Linked DNA regions of Allobranchiibius huperziae. The protein of the gene in region 2 binds, or shares a complex with, the protein of the main gene of each other region. Links are inferred from orthologs where the notes say so. Each region holds a gene or a part of one and is shown on either strand. Other genes may lie near its edges.

The links.
Region 1: the proteins of hisH (region 2) and hisF are in contact, whole or in part, in a crystal structure (PDB 6RU0), measured with the Thermotoga maritima proteins. The link is inferred for Allobranchiibius huperziae from one-to-one orthologs. Residues at the interface, in WP_004080484.1 of Thermotoga maritima: Asn15, Arg18, Arg22, Arg117, Leu118, Pro119, His120, Met121, Gly122, Trp123, Asn124, Asn134, Gly135, Tyr136, Tyr138, Val140, Tyr158, Glu180, Lys181, Ser182, Ser183, Lys184, Ile185; in WP_004080486.1 of Thermotoga maritima: Met1, Leu2, Ala3, Arg5, Ser40, Glu41, Asp45, Glu46, Ala70, Glu71, Ile73, Asp74, Ile75, Pro76, Phe77, Asp98, Lys99, Ser122, Gln123, Glu161, Thr195, Leu196, Asn247, Arg249, Glu251.

Annotation. Positions count from the first base shown.
Region 1 is NZ_JACCFW010000001.1:1,532,166-1,541,708, reverse strand. Bases 2,059-4,856 are described here. They hold hisF (imidazole glycerol phosphate synthase subunit HisF), read right to left. Parts: upstream 3,937-4,856; coding sequence 3,181-3,936; downstream 2,059-3,180. Other genes in these bases: HNR15_RS07330 (PH domain-containing protein), read right to left, coding at 4,593-4,856; HNR15_RS07335 (nucleoside/nucleotide kinase family protein), read left to right, coding at 3,960-4,565; HNR15_RS07345 (TIGR03085 family metal-binding protein), read left to right, coding at 2,491-3,132; HNR15_RS07350 (ABC transporter ATP-binding protein), read right to left, coding at 2,059-2,472. Outside these bases: HNR15_RS07355 (ABC transporter ATP-binding protein), read right to left, coding at 1-586; more of HNR15_RS07350, read right to left, coding at 583-2,058; more of HNR15_RS07330, read right to left, coding at 4,857-5,048; hisG (ATP phosphoribosyltransferase), read right to left, coding at 5,056-5,901; HNR15_RS07320 (phosphoribosyl-ATP diphosphatase), read right to left, coding at 5,932-6,195; ribH (6,7-dimethyl-8-ribityllumazine synthase), read right to left, coding at 6,207-6,701; ribA (GTP cyclohydrolase II), read right to left, coding at 6,698-7,945; HNR15_RS07305 (nicotinamide mononucleotide transporter family protein), read right to left, coding at 7,947-8,642; HNR15_RS07300 (riboflavin synthase), read right to left, coding at 8,639-9,262; bifunctional diaminohydroxyphosphoribosylaminopyrimidine deaminase/5-amino-6-(5-phosphoribosylamino)uracil reductase RibD, read right to left, coding at 9,263-9,543.
Region 2 is NZ_JACCFW010000001.1:1,414,966-1,424,707, reverse strand. The notes cover bases 2,192-5,188. They hold hisH (imidazole glycerol phosphate synthase subunit HisH), read right to left. Parts: upstream 4,010-5,188; coding sequence 3,374-4,009; downstream 2,192-3,373. Other genes in these bases: hisB (imidazoleglycerol-phosphate dehydratase HisB), read right to left, coding at 4,636-5,188; HNR15_RS06810 (hypothetical protein), read right to left, coding at 4,006-4,629; priA (bifunctional 1-(5-phosphoribosyl)-5-((5-phosphoribosylamino)methylideneamino)imidazole-4-carboxamide isomerase/phosphoribosylanthranilate isomerase PriA), read right to left, coding at 2,588-3,337; HNR15_RS06825 (SseB family protein), read right to left, coding at 2,192-2,591. Outside these bases: HNR15_RS06830 (HNH endonuclease signature motif containing protein), read right to left, coding at 1-1,380; HNR15_RS18595 (hypothetical protein), read right to left, coding at 1,565-1,693; more of HNR15_RS06825, read right to left, coding at 1,869-2,191; more of hisB, read right to left, coding at 5,189-5,271; HNR15_RS06800 (histidinol-phosphate transaminase), read right to left, coding at 5,268-6,386; hisD (histidinol dehydrogenase), read right to left, coding at 6,397-7,740; HNR15_RS06790 (TraR/DksA family transcriptional regulator), read right to left, coding at 7,900-8,256; HNR15_RS06785 (bifunctional [glutamine synthetase] adenylyltransferase/[glutamine synthetase]-adenylyl-L-tyrosine phosphorylase), read right to left, coding at 8,303-9,742. UniProt on the Escherichia coli protein: IGPS catalyzes the conversion of PRFAR and glutamine to IGP, AICAR and glutamate. The HisH subunit catalyzes the hydrolysis of glutamine to glutamate and ammonia as part of the synthesis of IGP and AICAR.

The DNA.
Region 1 (9,543 bases), 120 kb from region 2 along the record:
GCGGCACGAAGCAGATCCAGACGACCCCGGTCAGTTCCGGGCTGTAGAAGAGCATCAGCGCGGTGGCGATCAGGATCTGGGCGCCGGAGATGATCAAGGTCAACCCGCTGGACTGCACGAACTTGGAGATCTGGTCCACGTCGCTCGTCACCCGGGAGACGAGCGACCCGCGCCGCTCGGCGTTCTGGGTGAGCATCGACAGGTCGTGGATCTGACGGAAACCCTTGATCCGCAACGTCGCCAACCCGCTCTCCGAGGAGCGGAAGAGGCGCAGATTGACCGCGTACGACGCCACGCTGGTGAGGACGACGGCCCCGGCCACCACGAGCACCAGGCGCAGCACCAGGCCGACGTCCGGGCCGCCGGCGGCGAGGATCCCCTTGTCGGTGGTCTGCTGCACCGCGATGGGGACGAGCACCTGACCGAGCGTCGCGACCAGCGCCAGCGCCAGGGTGATCGAGAAGCCCCGGCCGAGCTCGGGCGACAGGGCGAGCCCGCGCCGCAGGATGGCCCACGTGCCCATGCTCTCGGTGTCGCCCAGGCTGCGGGTGCGGGTGTCGGGGCGCTCCTTCGTGACGGTGCTCATCGCGCGTCCACCGCCTGCGTGTCCTTGCCGGAAGCGGCCTTGGCGTCCGCCCGATCCTGCGCGTCGTCGGCGTACGCGCTCACGATGCGTGCGTACGGCGCGCACCGGGCCATCAGCTCGGCGTGCGTGCCGGTGTCGACGACCCGCCCGCGCTCGACGTAGACCACCGTGTCGGCGAGCGAGATGGTGGACAGCCGGTAGGCGACGACCAGCGTGGTGCTGCGGCTGCCCCGGCGCTGCGCCTCCTCGCGCAGACCGTCGAGGATCGCGACCTCGACCGTCGGGTCGACCGCGGACGTCGCATCGTCGAGGACCAGCAGGTGCGGCGAGCGGATCACCGCCCGTGCCAGGGCGATCCGCTGACGTTGACCGCCGGACAACGTCGCCCCACGCTCGCCGACGCGGGTGTCGAGACCTTGCGGCAGCCCTGCGACGAACCCGGTCGCCTGTGCGATCCGCAGCGCGCGGTCGACCTCGGCGTCGTCGTACGGTCCGCCGAGGGTGATGTTGCCCCGCACGGTGTCGTCGAAGAGGAACGTCTCCTGGGAGACCAGGGTGGCGGCCGCGGGGATGCCGTGCCGGCGTACGTCGGCCAACCGGACGTCGTCGACCAGTACGTCGCCGGAGTCCGGGTCGACCAGCCGCAGGGCGACATTGGTGAGCGTCGACTTGCCCGACCCGGTGGGCCCGACGAGCGCGGTGAGCGAACCGCCCGCGAGGTCCAGATCGACGCCGTGCAGCACCTGTTCACCGCCGACCGACGCGCTGTCCTTGCTCGACAGGTCGGCCGTGCCGCCCGCCTCGTAGGAGAAGTCGACCGCCCGCATGCTGAGTGCGCCGGACCCGTCGGCGGGCAGGACGCGGTCGCCGTACGTCATGGACCCCCGCGCGGACAGCACGTTGTCGATCCGGGTCCAGCCCACCAGCGTGACCGGGAGGCCTGCGAGCACCCACCCGAACGACCTGACCGGGAACGCGAGCAGCGAGAAGAGGTAGGCGACCTGGACCACGTCGGCGGCGCTGAGGTCGCCGGATCGCACGCGCGCCGTGCCGACGGCCAGCACCGCCAACGTGCCGAAGGTCGGGATCGCGTCGATGACCGGCTCGAAGATTCCCATCACCCGGCCGACCTCGATGGCGGCCCCGCGCAGCTCGTAGGTGCGTTCGGCGAAACGCTCGGTCTCCTGCTCCTCGCGGCCCATGGCCTTGACGACGAGCGCCGCCTCGATGCTCTCGTGGGCGACCTCGCTGACCTCGCCGCGCAGCTGCTGCGCGCGGGTGGCCCGCGGCGACATCTTGGAACGGAAGACGGCGTTCACCGCGAAGAGCGTCGGGAAGACCAGCACCCCGATCAGAGCCAGCCACACATCGATGCGGAGCATCTCCACCACCCCGACCACCAGCATCACCACGACCCCGAGGGCCAGCGGAAGCGGTTGGAAGATGGACCAGGTCGCCTCGACGTCGGCGTTCGCGTTGGACAGCAACTGACCCGAAGGGTGTCGGTGGTGCCACGCGAGCGGGAGGCGCAGGTACTGCCGGGTGACCCGTCGTCGGTAGTGCGCGATCAGGTTGTAGTAGGCCGTGCCGGCCCCGACCCGTCGGCAGACGACGCCGATCGCGTTGAGCAGCACCACGATCCCGAGCTCCCAGACGATCGTCCACACCTGAGAACCGGTGACGTGGTGGGCCTTGACGGCGGGGCTGACGACCGCGCCGACCAGGTGGCCGATGACGCGGGCGGTGAAGACCGTCATCACGCCGTAGACGAAGCTGCCGAGCACCGCGACGGCGAGCGCCCGTGGTTCGCGCCGGAAGCCGACTCCGATGATGCGCAGTGCCGGTCCGAACGCCCTCGCGGTCGAGGGTGCATCGGGCGAGGGCATATGCACCAGTATGGAGGCATGCCGAACATCGCTCAGCAGGAACGTGCCGCCATCTGCCGGACCTTCATCGAGGTCGGCCCCGATGCGCCGACGCTGGACGGGGATTGGCGCGCCCGTGACCTCGCCGCCCACCTGATCCTGCGCGAACGCCGACCGGACGCCGCGCTCGGTGCGGTGCTGCCGGCGCTCGCCGACCGCACCGAACGGATCCAGCGCGAGCTGGCCGCGAAGGACTTCCCCGGCCTGGTCGAGCAGATCCGGCAGGGTCCGCCGGTGTGGCATCCCGCACGGATCGCCAAGATCGACATGCTCAGCAACCTGGGCGAGTTCTTCGTGCACCACGAGGACGTGCTGCGCGGCGGGGAGTCGTGGCAGCGGCGCGAGCTCTCGCCACAGCTGTCCCAGGCGCTGTGGGACAACCTGCCGCAGGTCGCCCGGCTCGCGATGCGCGACGTACGGGTGGGAGTCGTGGCCGATGCGCCGGGGGTGGGGCGGCGTTCGATCCGCAAGCCGAAGGACGAGCACGGCAGTGTGGTGCTCACGGGTCGGCCCGGGGAGATCTTCCTGTCGGTGTTCGGTCGTGACGGGGTCGCGGAGGTGACGTTCGACGGAGCTGACCTCGACGTGGCGGCGTACCGGGAATCCAAGCGCGGGGTATAGCGATGAGAGTCGTTGCGCGCTCTATTGGGCGCGCGACGACACGATGTCTCAGCGGACGGGGTGGCCTGCTGCCCGCAGGGCGTCCTTGACCTGGCCGATCGTGAGCTCGCCGAAGTGGAAGACGGACGCGGCGAGGACGGCGTCGGCTCCCGCGTCGACCGCCTGCACGAAGTGCTCCGGCGCACCCGCTCCGCCGCTGGCGACGAGCGGCACCGACACCTCCCGGCGTACGGCGCGGATCAGCTCCAGGTCGAAGCCGTCCTTGGTGCCGTCGGCGTCCATCGAGTTGAGCAGGATCTCCCCGGCACCGAGCGCGGCGGCGCGCACGCACCATTCGACGGCCTCCAACCCTGCAGATGTGCGACCGCCGTGGGTGGTGATCTCGAAGTGGCCGTCGGCGGCGCGGCGTACGTCGGCCGAGAGCACCAGCACCTGCGCACCGAAGCGGTCGGCGATCTCGGCGATGACCTCCGGCCGGGCGATCGCGCCGGTGTTGATGCCGACCTTGTCGGCGCCGCTGCGCAGGAGACGGTCGACGTCGGCGACGGTGCGCACTCCCCCGCCGACGGTCAGCGGGATGAAGACCTGCTCGGCGGTGCGGCCGACCACCTCGTAGGTCGTGTCGCGCGCGGCGGAGCTGGCCGTGACGTCGAGGAAGGTGAGCTCGTCGGCGCCCTGGCCCTCGTAGCCGTGGGCCAACTCGACGGGATCGCCGGCGTCGCGCAGGTCGACGAAGTTGACGCCCTTCACGACGCGCCCGGCGTCGACGTCGAGGCACGGGATCACGCGCACCGCTGAAGTCACGCGCGCCAGCCTACGGTGGGGTCATGGACGTCGGTGCGCAGAGTTTCGTGTGGGGAGCCAACGACGCGCGCGCCGGCGACGCGAACGCAGTTGCGGCGTGGGCGCGTTCGATTGCCGAACTGGTGGAGCTCGAAGCGGCCCCTCGACCGGTGGTCGTCGCGATCGACGGGCGAGGGGGCGCCGGCAAGTCCAGCCTCGCGGCGCTCGTGGCGCCGCTGCTCGACGACGCGCCGGTGGTGCACATGGACGACATCTACCCCGGGTGGGATGGGTTGGCCCGGGCGGTCCCGCTCTTGGTGGAGCAGGTGCTGGCGCCGCTCGCGCGACGTGACCGGGCGTCGTACCGGCGTTATGACTGGGTCGCGGGCGCCTACGCCGAGACCCTCGTGGTGCCGCCCCAGCGGTACGTCGTGGTCGAGGGTGTGGGGTCCAGCATCGGTGCGGCGCGCGCGTACGCCGATGTGCGGGTGTGGGTACAGGCACCGACCGACCTGCGACGGCGGCGCGGCGAGGATCGCGACGGTGGGGGCTTCGCCGGTCACTGGGAGCGGTGGGCCGCCCAGGAGACGTCGCTCTTCGACGCGGATGGGACACCGGAGCACGCCCACCTCACCATCGAGACCGGCTGAGCTCCGGATCGGCGAGGGATCGCCGGGTCAGTGGTCCTGGACGGTCGAGTGCACCTGCACCAGGGCCGCCATCCGACCGGCTTCGGCCTGCGCGTGCGGCCCGTCGGATCGCTGCACCGCCATCACCGCCAGGTGCTCGGTGTCGTCGAGTTCCAGCACGAGCCAGGGCTGGCCACCGCCGAACTGGACGTTGACCACCTGCACCCACTCGATGGTGCGCGTCGAGAGCAGATTGCGCACCTGCAGGCCGCGCTCGGTCGGCACGGCACGCACGAGCGCGTACCGCATCAGGAACGCGGCGATGAGCACCCCGAAGAGCGTCAGCATCACCGAGTCGATGCCGGCCCAACCGGTCACCCCGCCGCGCGGGACCGTCAGCCCCACGATCGCGAAGGCGATCACGCACGCGACCGCTGCCGCCGTGGCCACCACGCGGGAGCGCCGCGGACGGAAGACGGCGTACGGCTCGGAGGTGGTGGTCATCGGATGCTCATAATCGGCAGGCCGCGATCTCGGTGACGAGGATGGCGCGAGCACCGATCTCGTAGAGCTCGTCCATCACCGCGTTGGTGGAGCGGCGCGGCACCATCGCGCGCACGGCGACGAACTGCTCGTCGTGCAGCGGCGACACGGTCGGGCTCTCCAGCCCGGGCGTGACCGCGAACGCCTGCTCGACCAGCTCGCGTCGGATGTCGTAGTCGACCATGACGTAACGCTGAGCGGTCAGCACGCCTTGCAGACGCCGGATCAGCACTGCCAGCAGCGGATTGGAGTCGGCGTCGGTGCGCTGCACCAGCACGGCCTCGCTCTGCAGGATCGGCTCGCCGAAGACCTCGAGCCCTGCGTTGCGCAGCGTCGTGCCGGTCTCGACGACGTCGGCGATCACGTCCGCGACTCCCAGGGTCACGGCGGTCTCGACCGCACCGTCGAGGCGTACGACCTCCGCGTGCACCCCGTGCTTCTTCAGGTCGGCGCGCACCAGACCCGGGAAGCTGGTCGCGACCCGGCGACCCTCGAGCTGGGAGACGTCGGCGACGCCGCCGGCCAACCCGGCGTAGTGGAAGGTCGACGCACCGAACCCGAGGGGCAGGCACTCGGTGGCCGGGCTGCCGGAGTCCAGCAGCAGATCGCGTCCGGTGAGGCCGACGTCGAGGGTGCCCTGCCCGACGTACACCGCGATGTCGCGCGGGCGCAGGAAGAACAGCTCGACGTCGTTGTCGGCGTCGAGGATCACCAACTCCTTGGCGTCGCGGCGCCCGCGGTAACCGGCCTCGCGCAGCATCTCGGCGGCGGGTTCGGCGAGCGCGCCCTTGTTGGGCATCGCCACTCTCAGCATGGTCGTCCTTCGTCGGTGCCGGTCAGAGGATCACAGGTAGGAGTAGACGTCCTCGAGCGTGAGCCCGCGCGCCAGCATCAGCACCTGCAGGTGGTAGAGCAGCTGACTGATCTCCTCGGCCGTCCGCTCCACGCCCTCGTGCTCGGCGGCCATCCACACCTCGGCGGCCTCCTCGACGATCTTCTTGCCGATGCCGTGCACACCGGTGTCGAGTTCCGCGACGGTGCCGGATCCGGCCGGTCGCTCGCGCGCCTTCTCGGCCAGCTCGGACCACAACTGCTCGAACGTCTTCACGAGGAGCCAGGTTACGGTGCGATGGAGGTCGACCGGGCCAGCGTCCGCAGCGTGATTGCGGTCGCCACGGCCGCCGTCGCCGCCTCGTGGCCCTTGTCCTCGCTCGACCCGGGCAGCCCGGCCCGCGCCAGCGCCTGCTGCTCGTCGTCGCACGTGAGCAGGCCGAAGCCCACGGGCACCCCGGTCTGCACGCTGACCTGGGTCAGCCCCAGGGTCGCGGACTGGCACACGTAGTCGAAGTGCGGTGTGCCGCCGCGGATGACGACCCCCAGCGCCACGAGGGCGTCGTACGACGGTGCGAGACGCGCGCAGGCGACGGTCAGCTCGAAGCTGCCGGGCACCCGCACGAGCTCGACGTCGTCGTCCGCCACCCCGGCGTCGGACAGTCCGCGCCGCGCGCCGTCGACCAGCCCGCTCATCACCCGCTCGTGCCAGGACGCGGCGACCACCGCGACCCGCAGGCCGGTGGCGTCGGTCGTGACGGTCGGGGCTCCGTGCCCGCTCATGCCGACACCCCGTGACCGGTCGTCAGGTCGGTGGGATGCACGGGGGACACCGACTCCAGCGGCGGCGTGTGGCCGAGCCGCTCGCGCTTGGTGCGCAGGTAGCGCTCGTTCTCCGTCGTCTGCCCCACATGCAGCGGCACCATCTCGATGACGTCGACCCCCAACTCCTGCAACGCTTCGGCCTTCCGTGGGTTGTTGGTGAGCAGTCGGACGCCGGTGCTCCCCAGGTCGTGCAGGATCGCCGACGCGGCGTCGTACTCCCGCGCGTCCACGGGCAGACCGAGCCGGGTCTGAGCATCGACGGTGTCGTATCCACCGTCCTGCAGCTCGTACGCGCGCAGCTTGTCGGCGAGCCCGACCCCGCGGCCCTCGTGTCCGCGCAGGTAGACGACGGTGCCGCCGTCACGCCCGATGCGCTCCATCGCCGCCTCGAGCTGCGGACCGCAGTCGCACCGTCGGGATCCGAAGACGTCGCCGGTGAGGCACTCGGAGTGCACCCGCACGAGTCCGTCGCCGGGCCCGGCGGGGCTGGTAAGGGCCAGGTGCTCGGCGCCGGTGAGCCGGTCGACGTACGCCGTGACGGCGAAGGTGCCGTGCGGGGTGGGGAGCGTCGTGCGGGCCACCGCACGCACCCGGTCCTGTCGGCGGCGCCACGCGACCAGGTCGGCGATGGTGATCGTCAGCAGGCTCTCGCGCTCGGCCAGGTCGAGTGCAGCGTCGAGCCGCATCATCGAGCCGTCGTCGTGCACCAACTCGACGATGACCCCCACCGGGGGCAGGCCGGCCAGACGGCACAGGTCGACGGCCGCCTCGGTGTGGCCTGGCCGCTCCAGCACGCCGCCAGGGCGGGCGCGCAGCGGGAAGACGTGCCCGGGCCGGGTCAGGTCGCTCGCCGTCGCGGCTGGGTCGGCCAGCGCGCGGACCGTGGCGGTGCGATCGGCAGCGCTGATGCCGGTGCTCACCCCGCGAGCCGCGTCCACCGAGACGGTGTAGGCGGTGCCCTTCGGGTCCTGGTTGTCGCGCACCATCGGCGGCAGCGCCAGCAGGTCGGCGACCTCGCCCGGCAGCGGCGCGCAGACGACGCCCGAGCCGTGCCGCACGGCCCAACCCATCCAGGACTCCTCGGCGACCGCCGCGGACATCACCAGGTCGACCTCGTTCTCCCGGTCGGCGTCGTCCGCCACCAGCACCGGTCTGCCCAGCGCCAGTTCGGCCAGCGCGGCGTCGATCGTCGCGAGCCGCATGTCACACGCTCCCGGTCGGCTCGAGGACCAGCGCGTCCCGTCGGGATACGTTGAGCCAGACGAAGAAGCCCCAGATCACGAACGCCGCGTAGACCGCGTACAGCACGGCCGACGGGTAGTACTGGAACTTGATCAGCTCCGGCACGCCGACGAGGTCGACGGCCAGCCACATCAGCCAGAAGTCGTTCCAGCCGCGGGCCATCGCGAAGGTGGCCATCATCGAGCCGATGAAGATCCAGGCGTCGCACCAGTAGTAGTACCAAGGGGCGGGGAACCCGGCGCCGATGAGCTTGAAGAGCCACCAGCAGACGACCAGCCCGACGAGCCACACCCCGACGTACGCCGCCCGTTCGCCGGCCGTGGCCCAGCGCGGGTCGACCGCCGGCGCGTCCTGCCTGCGGGTGCGCTTGGTCTGGCGCCATGCCCACCAGCCGTAGACCGAGGTGAGGATGAAGAACACCTGCCGCCCGGCCTGCCCGAAGAGCACCTGGCCGCCGTGACCGGTGAAGCCCACCGCGAAGAAGACCGTGAAGAGCAGCGCGTTGCCGACGATGCCGATCGGCCAGGCCCACACCTTGCGGCGCATGCCGCCGAGCGCGGACGCGAGGCCGAAGAGGTTGCCGACGATCTCGCGCCAGGTGATCACGTGACCGGAGATGGTCAGGTGCGCGTCGTACAGGTTCTGGAAGAAACTCATGCGTCCTCCTCGGTGGCGGACCGGGCGCCGAGGCGTCCGGCGAGCAGGCGCTCGGTGTACTTGGCGAGGATGTCGACCTCGAGATTGACCGGCTCGCCGACCGCGCGATGGCCCAGCGTGGTCAGCGCCAGGGTCGTGGGGATGAGCGAGACGGTGAAGCTGTCCTCGTCGACGGACGCCACGGTGAGGGATACGCCGTCGACGGTGATCGACCCCTTCTCCACGACGTACGCCGAGAGCTGATGCGGTAGTTCGATCCGTACGACGGTCCACCGGTCCCCCGGCTCGCGACCCAGTACGCGCGCGGTGCCGTCGACGTGGCCCTGCACGATGTGCCCGCCGAAGCGACCGTCGGCGGGCATCACGCGCTCGAGGTTGACGGGGTCGCCGGGCGCGATCCCGGCGAGGCTCGAGCGACGCAGCGTCTCGGCCATCACGTCGACGGTGAACCCGTGCTCGTCGTGGTCGACGACGGTCAGGCACACGCCGTTGACCGCGATGGACGCGCCGTGCCGCGCATCGGACACGACGGTCGCGCCGTTGATGCGCAGGACGGCCGAATCGCTGCCGTGCTCGATCGATCCCAGCGAGCCGAGCTCCTCCACGATGCCGGTGAACATTCAGGCTTCCTTCGTCGTCGGGTGCAGCAGTAGCCGCAGGTCGTCGCCGAGCCGGGTGACCTCGGTCAGCTGAAAGCGGCGGATCCCGTCGATGGACCCGATGCCGAGTCCGGCGACCGCCGTCGGGCCGTCGCCGAGCAGCGCGGGCGCCAGGTAGGCGACGACCTCGTCGACCAGCCCGGCCCGTAGGAAGGCCGCCGCCAGGGTGGGGCCGCCCTCGAGCCACACGTGCCGAATCTCCTGCGCGTGCAGCTGTTTCAGCACGAGGTGCGGGTCGTGGC
Region 2 (9,742 bases):
GGTGGTGGTGACGGTGGCGGTGAGCAGGTCGCGGTGCACGATGGTGTGGTGGCGTGCGCACAGCAGGGCTGCGTTGCTCAGGGTTGTCTGTCCGCCGGCCCACCAGGGGGTGATGTGGTGGGCGTCGCACCAGTCGGGTGGTCGGTCGCAGCCGGGGAACGTGCAGTGCCGGTCGCGGTGGATGATCGCGGTGCGCAGGCCGCCGGTGAACAGGCGTCTGGTGCGGCCGACATCGAGGGCTTCTGACTCGCCGCCCAACACCATCGGGATCACGTTGGCGTCACAGGCCAATCGCCGTAGGGTCCCGGCGTCGAGCAGGTCGCCGTTGATCGTCCGCCCGATCCCGGGTAGGTGGCCGGCAGTGGTGAGCTGGTCGATCAGGGTCTGATGATCGAGGGTGATCACGATCTTCGCCGACCCGCCGACGGTGCCGCTGCTGTGCGAGCGGTCCCCGTCCAACAGCCGGGCCGCCACCTCGGCGAGCTCGGTCAGTGCGTCCGCACGCCGCTTGCTCGGGGTGCGGGTGTCCCGCTCCGTCACTGCGCCAGGAGCACTGGGGGCCGCGCTCGGCGTCGGGTCGGCCGCGGCATCAGCAGTGTTCCCGTCAGAGCGGGGTGCGGAAAGAGCCTGAATGGCGTGTCTGATGACCGCGGCGTGACCGGCCGAGAGGTCTGCGGTCAACCGGGTCAGCCCGTTGGGCAGGTCGGCCCAGGTCAACGTCTCGCACGCCTGCTGGTGCTCCTCCTGCGCGACCAGCACCTCGGGGGCGAACCGGCCGATGATCCGCGCCGACAGGTCCCGCAACGTGCGGGTCCCGGTGTGCGACAACGCCAGGTACCAGGACAGCACCTCATCCCGATCCGCACCGGGAATCACCGGCAACACCTTCGGGACCTCCCGCAACGCCACCCGCGCACAGCTCACGCTCACCACCCCAGCGGCCAGCGCATCCGCCACCACCCGGTTGCGCGGGTCGGCGCACCCGGTGGCGACCGAGCCGATCCGGCGGAAGACAGCCGGCTCGGCTGTCACGGGCGCACCCGCCATACCGGCGGCGTTGGCTTGGGTGATACACGCACCGACCCATCCGCCCGCATCGGTCGCCGTGGAGCTCGCGACCACTCCGCGGGTGACCGCCTCGGTCGTGGCGACCGCCGCCAAGGACTCCGCCCGGGAGACCAACCCCACCATCGTCGCGACGAACCCACCCAACTCCGCCTCACCGAGTTGGTACAACGCACCGTGCCAGTCCTGCAGATCCGTCACCAACTCGGCCAGCCGATCCAGCAACCCAGCCGCAGCACCCGGCCCGGCTGACACCAGCCCTGAAGCGGGCGGAAGCTGTGCATCAGGCACCCGGGAGATCCCCTCGACACCCATCCGCACCCACCCCCTCCCTGGTTGTCTGGCGGGTCTGCGATCTACCCCTCATCGTACGCGCGTTCGAAGTTAGACGCAAGGGTTATCGAGGCGAATCTTCATACTTCTCAATGTGATTCGCCTGTACGTGATCCACATTCCCCGCCGAATGCCGGTGTTGTCCACACCGGGGTGGGTCTGCTTGTCAACTCGCGGTGAGCATCCGGAGGGAGAGTGCGTCGATGCGCGCGCGGGTCTCGCCATCAGTCGCGATCTGCGCGCACAGCCCCTGCACCTCGCCGAATCGGATCGATCCCCGGACGGCAGTCCGCACGTGCGGATCGTTCGCTCGCCAGCCCGCGATCGGGCACGGGCGATCCGACTGTCGGTAGCGCCGGCAGTCTCGCGTCGCACGCCCGCAGGTCGCTGAAGCGCACCAAAGCCCGCACCGCATCCGAGGCACGTCCGATGCGGTGCGCCCAACATCGCCCCTCCCTGGGACCTGCTTGTCAGCGCGCGGTGAGCACCCGGAACGAGAGCGCGTCGATGCGCGCGCGGGTCTCGCCATCGGTCGCGATCTGCTCGCCCATCCGCGCGCACAGCCCCTGCACCTCGCCGGAAGCGAGCCCGGGAATCAGCCTCAGCACCACCCGCAGCTGACCGTCGTCATCGCTCTCGCAGTCGGCCGACACCACCGCCGGCTCGTCCCGGACGGCGCGGGCGATGGCATCGCGGACGAACGGGTCGGCGTACGCCGGGAGCCACGCACGCTGAGTGGCCAATGCCCACACCATGCTGGGGCGCACGATGCGCAGGTGCTCCGAGCCGAGGTCGAGCACCAGGACATCGCACCCTTCGGCCACCGCCGCCTGAGCGGCCTGTGCGGACGGGACCGGACGGGGCCGTGCGTCAGCATTCCAGGCGTGCAGTGCCTGCACCCCGGAGAACACCGGCAGGGCCCGTTCGCCGTCCGGGGCCGTCAGCGTCACGACGGCCATCTGCGTCGATTTCTCGACGGTGAGCCCGTCGTCGGTGTCCTCCGTGTCGTCCGCCGTCGCGACGATCGGCACCAGCAGCCGGACTGCCGACAGTGCCGACATGAACGTCGTGTCGTCGGCATCGATGGCGGCCATCAGCGCCGTGTCCGCCTCGCCGGTGTCCTGCTCGAAGCCGGTCGCAGGAAGCTGCCTGCCCTCCCACGGCTGATCGGCGGAGTCGTGGTGGTCGCTCACGGCCGCCCCGCCGCGTCGAGCGCCTGACCGAGTGTGAAAGCCCCTCGATAGAGCGCGGATCCGACGATCGCGCCCTCGACACCGTCGGGCACCAGGGCCCGCAGAGCCTCGATGTCGGCGACGGTCGACACCCCGCCGGACGCGACGATCGGGCGGTCGGTCCGCGCACAGACGTCGCGCAGCAGCGGCACGTTCGGCCCCTGCAGCATCCCGTCCTTGGCGACATCGGTCACGACATACCGAGCGCACCCCTCGGAGTCGAGTCTCGCCAGCGTCTCCCAGAGGTCACCACCCTCGCGGGTCCACCCGCGAGCCGCCAGCGTCGTGCCGCGAACGTCGAGCCCGACCGCGATCCGATCGCCATGCTCGGCAATGGCTTTCGCAGTCCATTCCGGATTCTCCAGCGCAGCTGTGCCGAGATTAACCCGACGGCACCCACTGGACAGTGCGGCAGCGAGTGTCGCCTTGTCACGAATTCCGCCAGACAGCTCGACCTTCATGTCGAGGCGACCGACGATCGAGGCCAGCAACTCACGGTTGTCACCCCGTCCGAACGCGGCATCGAGGTCGACCAGGTGCAACCATTCGGCGCCCTGCTCCTGCCACGCCAGCGCCGCCTGCCACGGATCGCCGAACTCCCCTCCCGAGCCGGCCACTCCCTGCACGAGCTGCACGGCCCTGCCGTCGACCACGTCGACCGCAGGCAACAACTCCAGCCGCGGACTGGTGCCTTGCTCGGAAACCACTGTCATTCCTTTCGATTCGTTCTTGCACGGGCTCGGTCAGAACGACGCGAGCCAGTTCTCAATGAGTGCCGCTCCGGCGTCTCCGGACTTCTCGGGGTGGAACTGGGTGCCCCAGAGTGCGCCGTCCTCCACGGCTGCCACGAAGACCTCTCCGTGCTCAGCGGTGCTTACAAGGGGCGCATGACCCGCACCCGAGATGCCGGAGCCGAGAGGCTGCGACGCGGCGTAGGAGTGCACGAAGTAGAACCATTCGTCCTCGATGCCGCGGAACAGCGCCGAACCCGACGCTGTCCGCACCTGGGACCATCCCATGTGCGGTACGACGGGAGCCTCCAGGCGGGTGATCGTGCCGGGCCACACACCGATGCCGTCGAGACCGTCGGTGGCGTAGTGCTCGGTCGACCCCTCGAAGAGCACCTGGAAACCGACGCACACCCCCAGCACCGGGAGACGCGCGGCGAGCCGCTCCGCGATCAGATCCGGGCCGCCCACCTGACGTAATCCCGCGACGCACGCGTGGAAATTGCCCACGCCCGGCACGTAGAGACCGTCCGCACGGCGTACCGACTCCGGATCGGCGGTGAGTTCCACCTGTGCACCCACCCGCTCGAGCATCCGCACGACCGAGCGGATATTGCCGCTGCCGTAGTCGAGGACGACGACCTGCTTCACGACGACCCGGTGACCGTGTCGCGAATCTCCGTGCGTTCCAGCACTAGCCGCTCATACTGGCGAACCGACCGCTCCTCGGGTTCGACAAGCGTCGAGCCCTCCGCGCTCTTGACCCCTCGGCCGAACACCAGCCGTTCGCCCGGCAGCGCGAGCAGCTCGACGAGGTCGCCGAGTACGTCGGTCACGGCGGCCGATCGTTCGGCCAGGACGGCGCGCACCTCCCGCTCGACCTCGGGCGCCACACCGGCGGCTCGTACGAGGTCCATGGGCGACGCGGCAGGCAGCGACGGCACCCGCGCGGTGCCTCGACCGGACTCCCAGACGAGCCACCGGGGCACGGCTCGCCAGCCCGCGGGATGCACGGTCACCACGGCGCGGCCGTCGATGTCGAAGAGCCCGAGCGCGCTGCGAAGGTTGGACGGCACACCGCGGGAGGCGAGGACGAGGTGCCCGGCGTCGTACGGCGCGGGAGCGGGTGCGGCGCCGGCGGGCACGACCGCGATCCACCCCGAGAGCGGCACGACGAAACAGGGGGCCTGCCCGCGGCGCACCCAGGTGTCGACACGCTGGCGGTCACCGTGCAGGTAGAGCACCCCGGTCGCGGGTCGCGTGACCGTCATGGCGGGTTAGAGCGCACCCTTGGCGCTCGGGATGCCGACCACCCGCGGGTCGCGCGCGACCGCGGCTCGCAGCGCTCGCGCCACCGCCTTGAACTGGGCCTCGACGATGTGGTGCGGGTCGCGGCCGGACAGCACGCGCACGTGCAGGGCGATGCCGGCGTGGAAGGCGAAGGACTCCAGCACGTGGCGGGTGAGCGCGCCGGTGTACGTGCCGCCGATGATCGCGTAGACCTGACCCTCCGGCTCTCCCTCGTGCACGACGTACGGGCGGCCCGCGACGTCGACGACGGCCTGCGCGAGCGCCTCGTCCAGCGGCACCATCGCGTCGCCGAAGCGGGAGATGCCCGACTTGTCGCCCAGCGCCTCACGCAGAGCGTCACCGAGCACGATCGCGGTGTCCTCGACCGTGTGGTGCGCGTCCACGTCGATGTCACCGGTCGCGGCGACGGTCAGGTCGATCAGGCTGTGCTTGGCGAAGCTCTCGAGCATGTGGTCGTAGAACCGCACGCCCGTGCTGACCTGCGCCTCGCCGGTGCCGTCGAGGTCGAGGAAGAGGTCGACGCCGCTCTCCTTGGTGGCGCGCTGGACATGAGCCGTGCGGTGTCCCGCGCGCGCAACCGTGCCTTCGTCGTACGCCGTCATGCGGTGCCCTTCCCGTCCTGATCGAGCGTGAGTGCCAGCGCGTCGAGCACCGACTGCGTCTCCTGCATCGTGCCCGCGGTGATCCGCAGATGGTGCGGCAGACCGACGTCGCGCACGAGCACACCACGGTCGAGCAGGTGCTGCCAGGAGGCTCGCGCGTCGGCGAATCCTCCCACGAGGACGAAATTGGCGTCGCTGGGCACGGGATCGAGGCCGAGCCGGGTGCAGCCCTGCACCAGCGCGTCCCGCGAGGCCTTGATCTGCTCGACCATCGACAGCATCGTGCGCGCGTGCGTCAGCGCCGCCAGCGCGACCGCCTGCGTCACCGACGACAGGTGGTAGGGCAGGCGGACCAGCCGCAGCAGCTCGGTCAGCTGGGGGTCGGCCGCCAGGTAGCCGAGCCGCACGCCGGCGAAGGCGAACGCCTTGGACATGGTGCGGGTGACCACCAGCCGATCGCGGCCGGGCAGCAACGTGAGCGCGCTGGGGGTGCCCGGGCGGGCGAATTCGGCGTACGCCTCGTCCACCACCACGATGGCCCGTGGTGCGGCGTCGTACACCGCGGTCACCGTCTCAAGCCGCAGCGCGGTGCCCGTCGGGTTGTTGGGCGAGCACAGGAATACCACGTGCGGGTCGTGCTCGCGCACCTGGGCGACCGCGAGGTCGGTGTCGATGTCGAAGCGGTCCGGAGAGGCGTCGCGCAGTCCGTCGACCCAGGTCGTGCCGACACCGCGGCTGATGATCGGGTGCATGGAGTACGACGGGGTGAAGCCCAGCGCAATACGGCCCGGCCCGCCGAACGCCTGCACCAGATGCTGCAGCACCTCGTTCGAGCCGTTGCCCGCCCAGACCTGCTCACGGTCGATCTCGCAGCCGGTGGTCACCGACAGGTAGCCGGCCAATGCCGTTCGCAGCTCGACAAATTCGCGATCCGGATACCTGTTGAGACCGGGGGCGACGCGAGTGACGGCGGCCGCGATCGCCTCCACCACGTCGTGCGGCACCGGGTGGGAGGACTCGTTGGTGTTGACGGCGACCGGTACGTCGAGCTGCGGCGCGCCGTACGGGCTGCCGCCGCGCAGGTCCGCGCGCAGCATCGCCTGGAAATCGGTCACGACGAGGCGCTCACGCGTCCGGGAAGCGCGCGGTGACGGCCTCACCGTGCGCGGGCAGGTCCTCGGCGTTCGCCAGCGTCACCACCTGCGCCGCGACCTCCTGCAGTGCCTCCCGGGAGTAGTCAACGACGTGGATGCCGCGCAGGAACGACTGCACCGACAACCCGCTGCTGTGGCAGGCGCAGCCACCGGTCGGCAGGACGTGGTTGGAGCCGGCGCAGTAGTCGCCCAGGCTGACCGGGGCGTACGCGCCCACGAAGATGGCGCCCGCGTTGCGGATCCGCGCGGCCACCGCCGCGGCGTCACGGGTCTGGATCTCCAGGTGCTCGGCCGCGTAGGCGTCGACGACCCGGATGCCGTCGTCGAGCGAGTCGACCAGCACGATCCCGGACTGCCGCCCGCCGAGGGCGGTCTTGACGCGCACGGCGTGCCGAGTCGCGCCCGCACGGGTGTCGAGCGCGCGCTCCACCTGCTCGGCCAGTTCCGGGCTGTCGGTGACGAGCACGGCGGCCGCCAGCTCGTCGTGCTCGGCCTGGCTGATCATGTCGGCGGCGACCAGGTCGGCGTCGGCGGCGTCGTCGGCGAGGATCGCGATCTCGGTGGGACCGGCCTCGGCGTCGATCCCGATCAGACCCTTGAGCAGGCGTTTGGCGGCTGCCACGTAGATGTTGCCCGGGCCGGTGACCAGCGTGACCGGCTCGCACACCGTGGTGCCGTCCTCGTCCGACGCGCCGTACGCGAACATCGCCACGGCCTGGGCCCCACCGACCGCATAGACCTCGTCGACGCCGAGCAACTCGCACGCCGCCAGGATCGTCGGGTGCGGGTACCCGTGGAAGACACCGGTGTTGGTGGACTGCGGCGGGCTGGCCACCGCCAGCGACGGCACCTCGGCAGCCTGCGCGGGCACGACGTTCATCACGACGCTGCTGGGGTAGACCGCGATGCCGCCGGGCACGTAGAGACCCACTCGATCCACGGGCACCCAGCGCTCGGTCACCACACCGCCGTCGGTGACCGTGGTCGAGGTGTCGGTGCGGCGCTGGTCGGCGTGCACCAGGCGGGCGCGCCGGATCGACTCCAGCAGAGCGCCGCGGATCGCGGGGTCGAGCTGCTCGACCGCGGCCCGCAGCACCTCGCGAGGCACCCGCAGCGAGGTCGGCCGCGCCCCGTCGAAGCGCTCCCCCAGCTCGAGCAGCGCCTGCACGCCACGCGCCTGCACGTCGGCGCAGAGGGGACGTACGACGTCGAGTGCCGCGTCGACGTCGAACTCGGCACGCGGCAGCGCGTCACGCAGGCCGCGGGCGTCCAACGACGACAGAGCGGTACCGCGCAGGTCCAGACGGGATATCACGAGACCAGTTTAGTAGCCGGTCCCGGGGCGCTCCGCGCTCGTCCACGACCCGGGCGCCGTCGTACACCGCGCTTCGTCGGAGGCGGCCCGCGACCCTGACACAGGTCGGTCCGAGAGCCACAGGCCGGCCTGTGGCTCTCGGTCCTGGCTGTGCCGCCGTCAGCCGGGGTGCGAGACGGCACAGGCGATGCAGGTTCGCGCGAACGGCCGGGCCTCCAGCCGTTCCGGTGCGATCGGACCGCCACAGACCTCGCACACGACGTAGGTCCCCTCGCGCACCCGGTCCAGCGCGGCATCCAACGCCACGAGCCGGCGCCCGACCTGGTCGATGAGCGCCGACAGCTGCGAGCGCTCGTACGCGATCGTCGCGCCCTCGGGGTCGTGCTCGTCGTCGGCGTTGGTGTCGCGCGACGCCTCGACGGTGCGCGCGAACTGGCGCCGCAGGTCCTCCCGACGCTGCAGCGACTCCGCACGATCCGCCGCCAGCGCGGCCTCCGCACCGGACGTGTCGCTCATCCGACCAGCATCCCTCGCCAGGGCGCCCCGCGCGGACGCGCGAGCCTCAGCGGGGCGTGGGGAACGCGTCGCGGCCCTCGGTGAGGTCGCTCTCGTAGAAGCGGTGCTCGATGATCGCTCGGGCGAGCCGCGTCTGCCTGAGGTAGTCCTCCTGCAGCCCGTAGCTGCGTGTCAGGGGCCACCCGAGCAGGCTGGCGATGCCGCGTACGTCGGCCAGACTGCTCGGCAGCGACTCCATCGCCCGCCCGCGCCACAGCACACCCGCGTTGCGCATCCGCGTCGCGAGCGACCACGTCGCGCCCAGCGTCTCGGCCTCGTCCTCGGTCAGGAGGTCGTGCCGCGCCATCACGGCGAGCAGCGAATAGGTGCCGGTGTGCCGCAACGCCGGGATCTCGTGTGCGTGCTCGAGCTGGGCGAGCTGCACGGTCCACTCCACGTCGGACATCCCGCCGCGGCCGAGTTTGAAATGGGTACGCCGGTCGCCGCCGCGGGGGATCCGCTCGGCCTCCATCCGGGCCTTCAGCCGGCGGATCTGGCGCACGGCGGCGTCGTCGATGCCGCCCTCGGGATACCGCAGCGGGTCGATGAGCCGCACGAACCGCTCTCCCAGGTCGACGTCGCCGGCGATCGGTGCCGCGCGCAGCAGTGCCTGCGCCTCCCAGCCGGCCGACCAGCGCTCGTAGTACGCGGCGTACGACGCGAGCGTCCGCACGATCGGACCGGACTTGCCCTCCGGGCGCAGGTCCGCGTCGACGGTGAGCGAGGGGTCGGGGCCGCTCGCGCCGAGCGAGTCGCGCAGCCGGTTGACCACCTGGGTCGCCTGGGTCTGCGCTGGACCGGACTCCGCGCCCTCGTGCGGGTCGTGCACGAAGAGCACGTCGGCGTCGCTGGAGTAACCCGTCTCGCGCCCGCCCAGGCGCCCCATGCCGATCACCGCGATCCGGGTCGCCAACGGCCCGCCGGTCGTGCGCTCCACCTGCCGGATCGCGACGTCCAGCGCCGACTGGATGGTGGCCGCGGCGATGTCGGTGAGGGCCTGCTCGAGCGTGTCCAGGTCGAGCGTGCCGGCGATGTCTGCGACCGCCACCCGGATCAGCTCGGTGCGCCGGGTCTCCCGAATGGCCCGCACGGCGTTGTCGGGGTCGTCGTGGCGGTCGATGGCAGCTCGCAGAACGTCAAGGATCTGGTTGCGCCGCAACGGGATCCGTGCGCCCGCCGACCCGAAGACGGCGACCGAGGAGGGTGCGCCCTCGATCAGCTGACCGGCGTACCGGCTGCTGGCGAGGACCCGCGCCATCAGCTGCGCGGCGCCGCCCTCGTCGCGCAGCATCTTCAGATACCAGTGGGTGCCGCCGAGTCGGTCGCTGATCCGGCGGAAGGCGAGCAGCCCGAGGTCGGGGTCGGCCTCCTGGGCGAACCAGTGCAGCATCACCGGCAGCAGCGTCCGCTGGATCGCGGCCCGGCGGCTGACCCCGCCGGTGAGCGC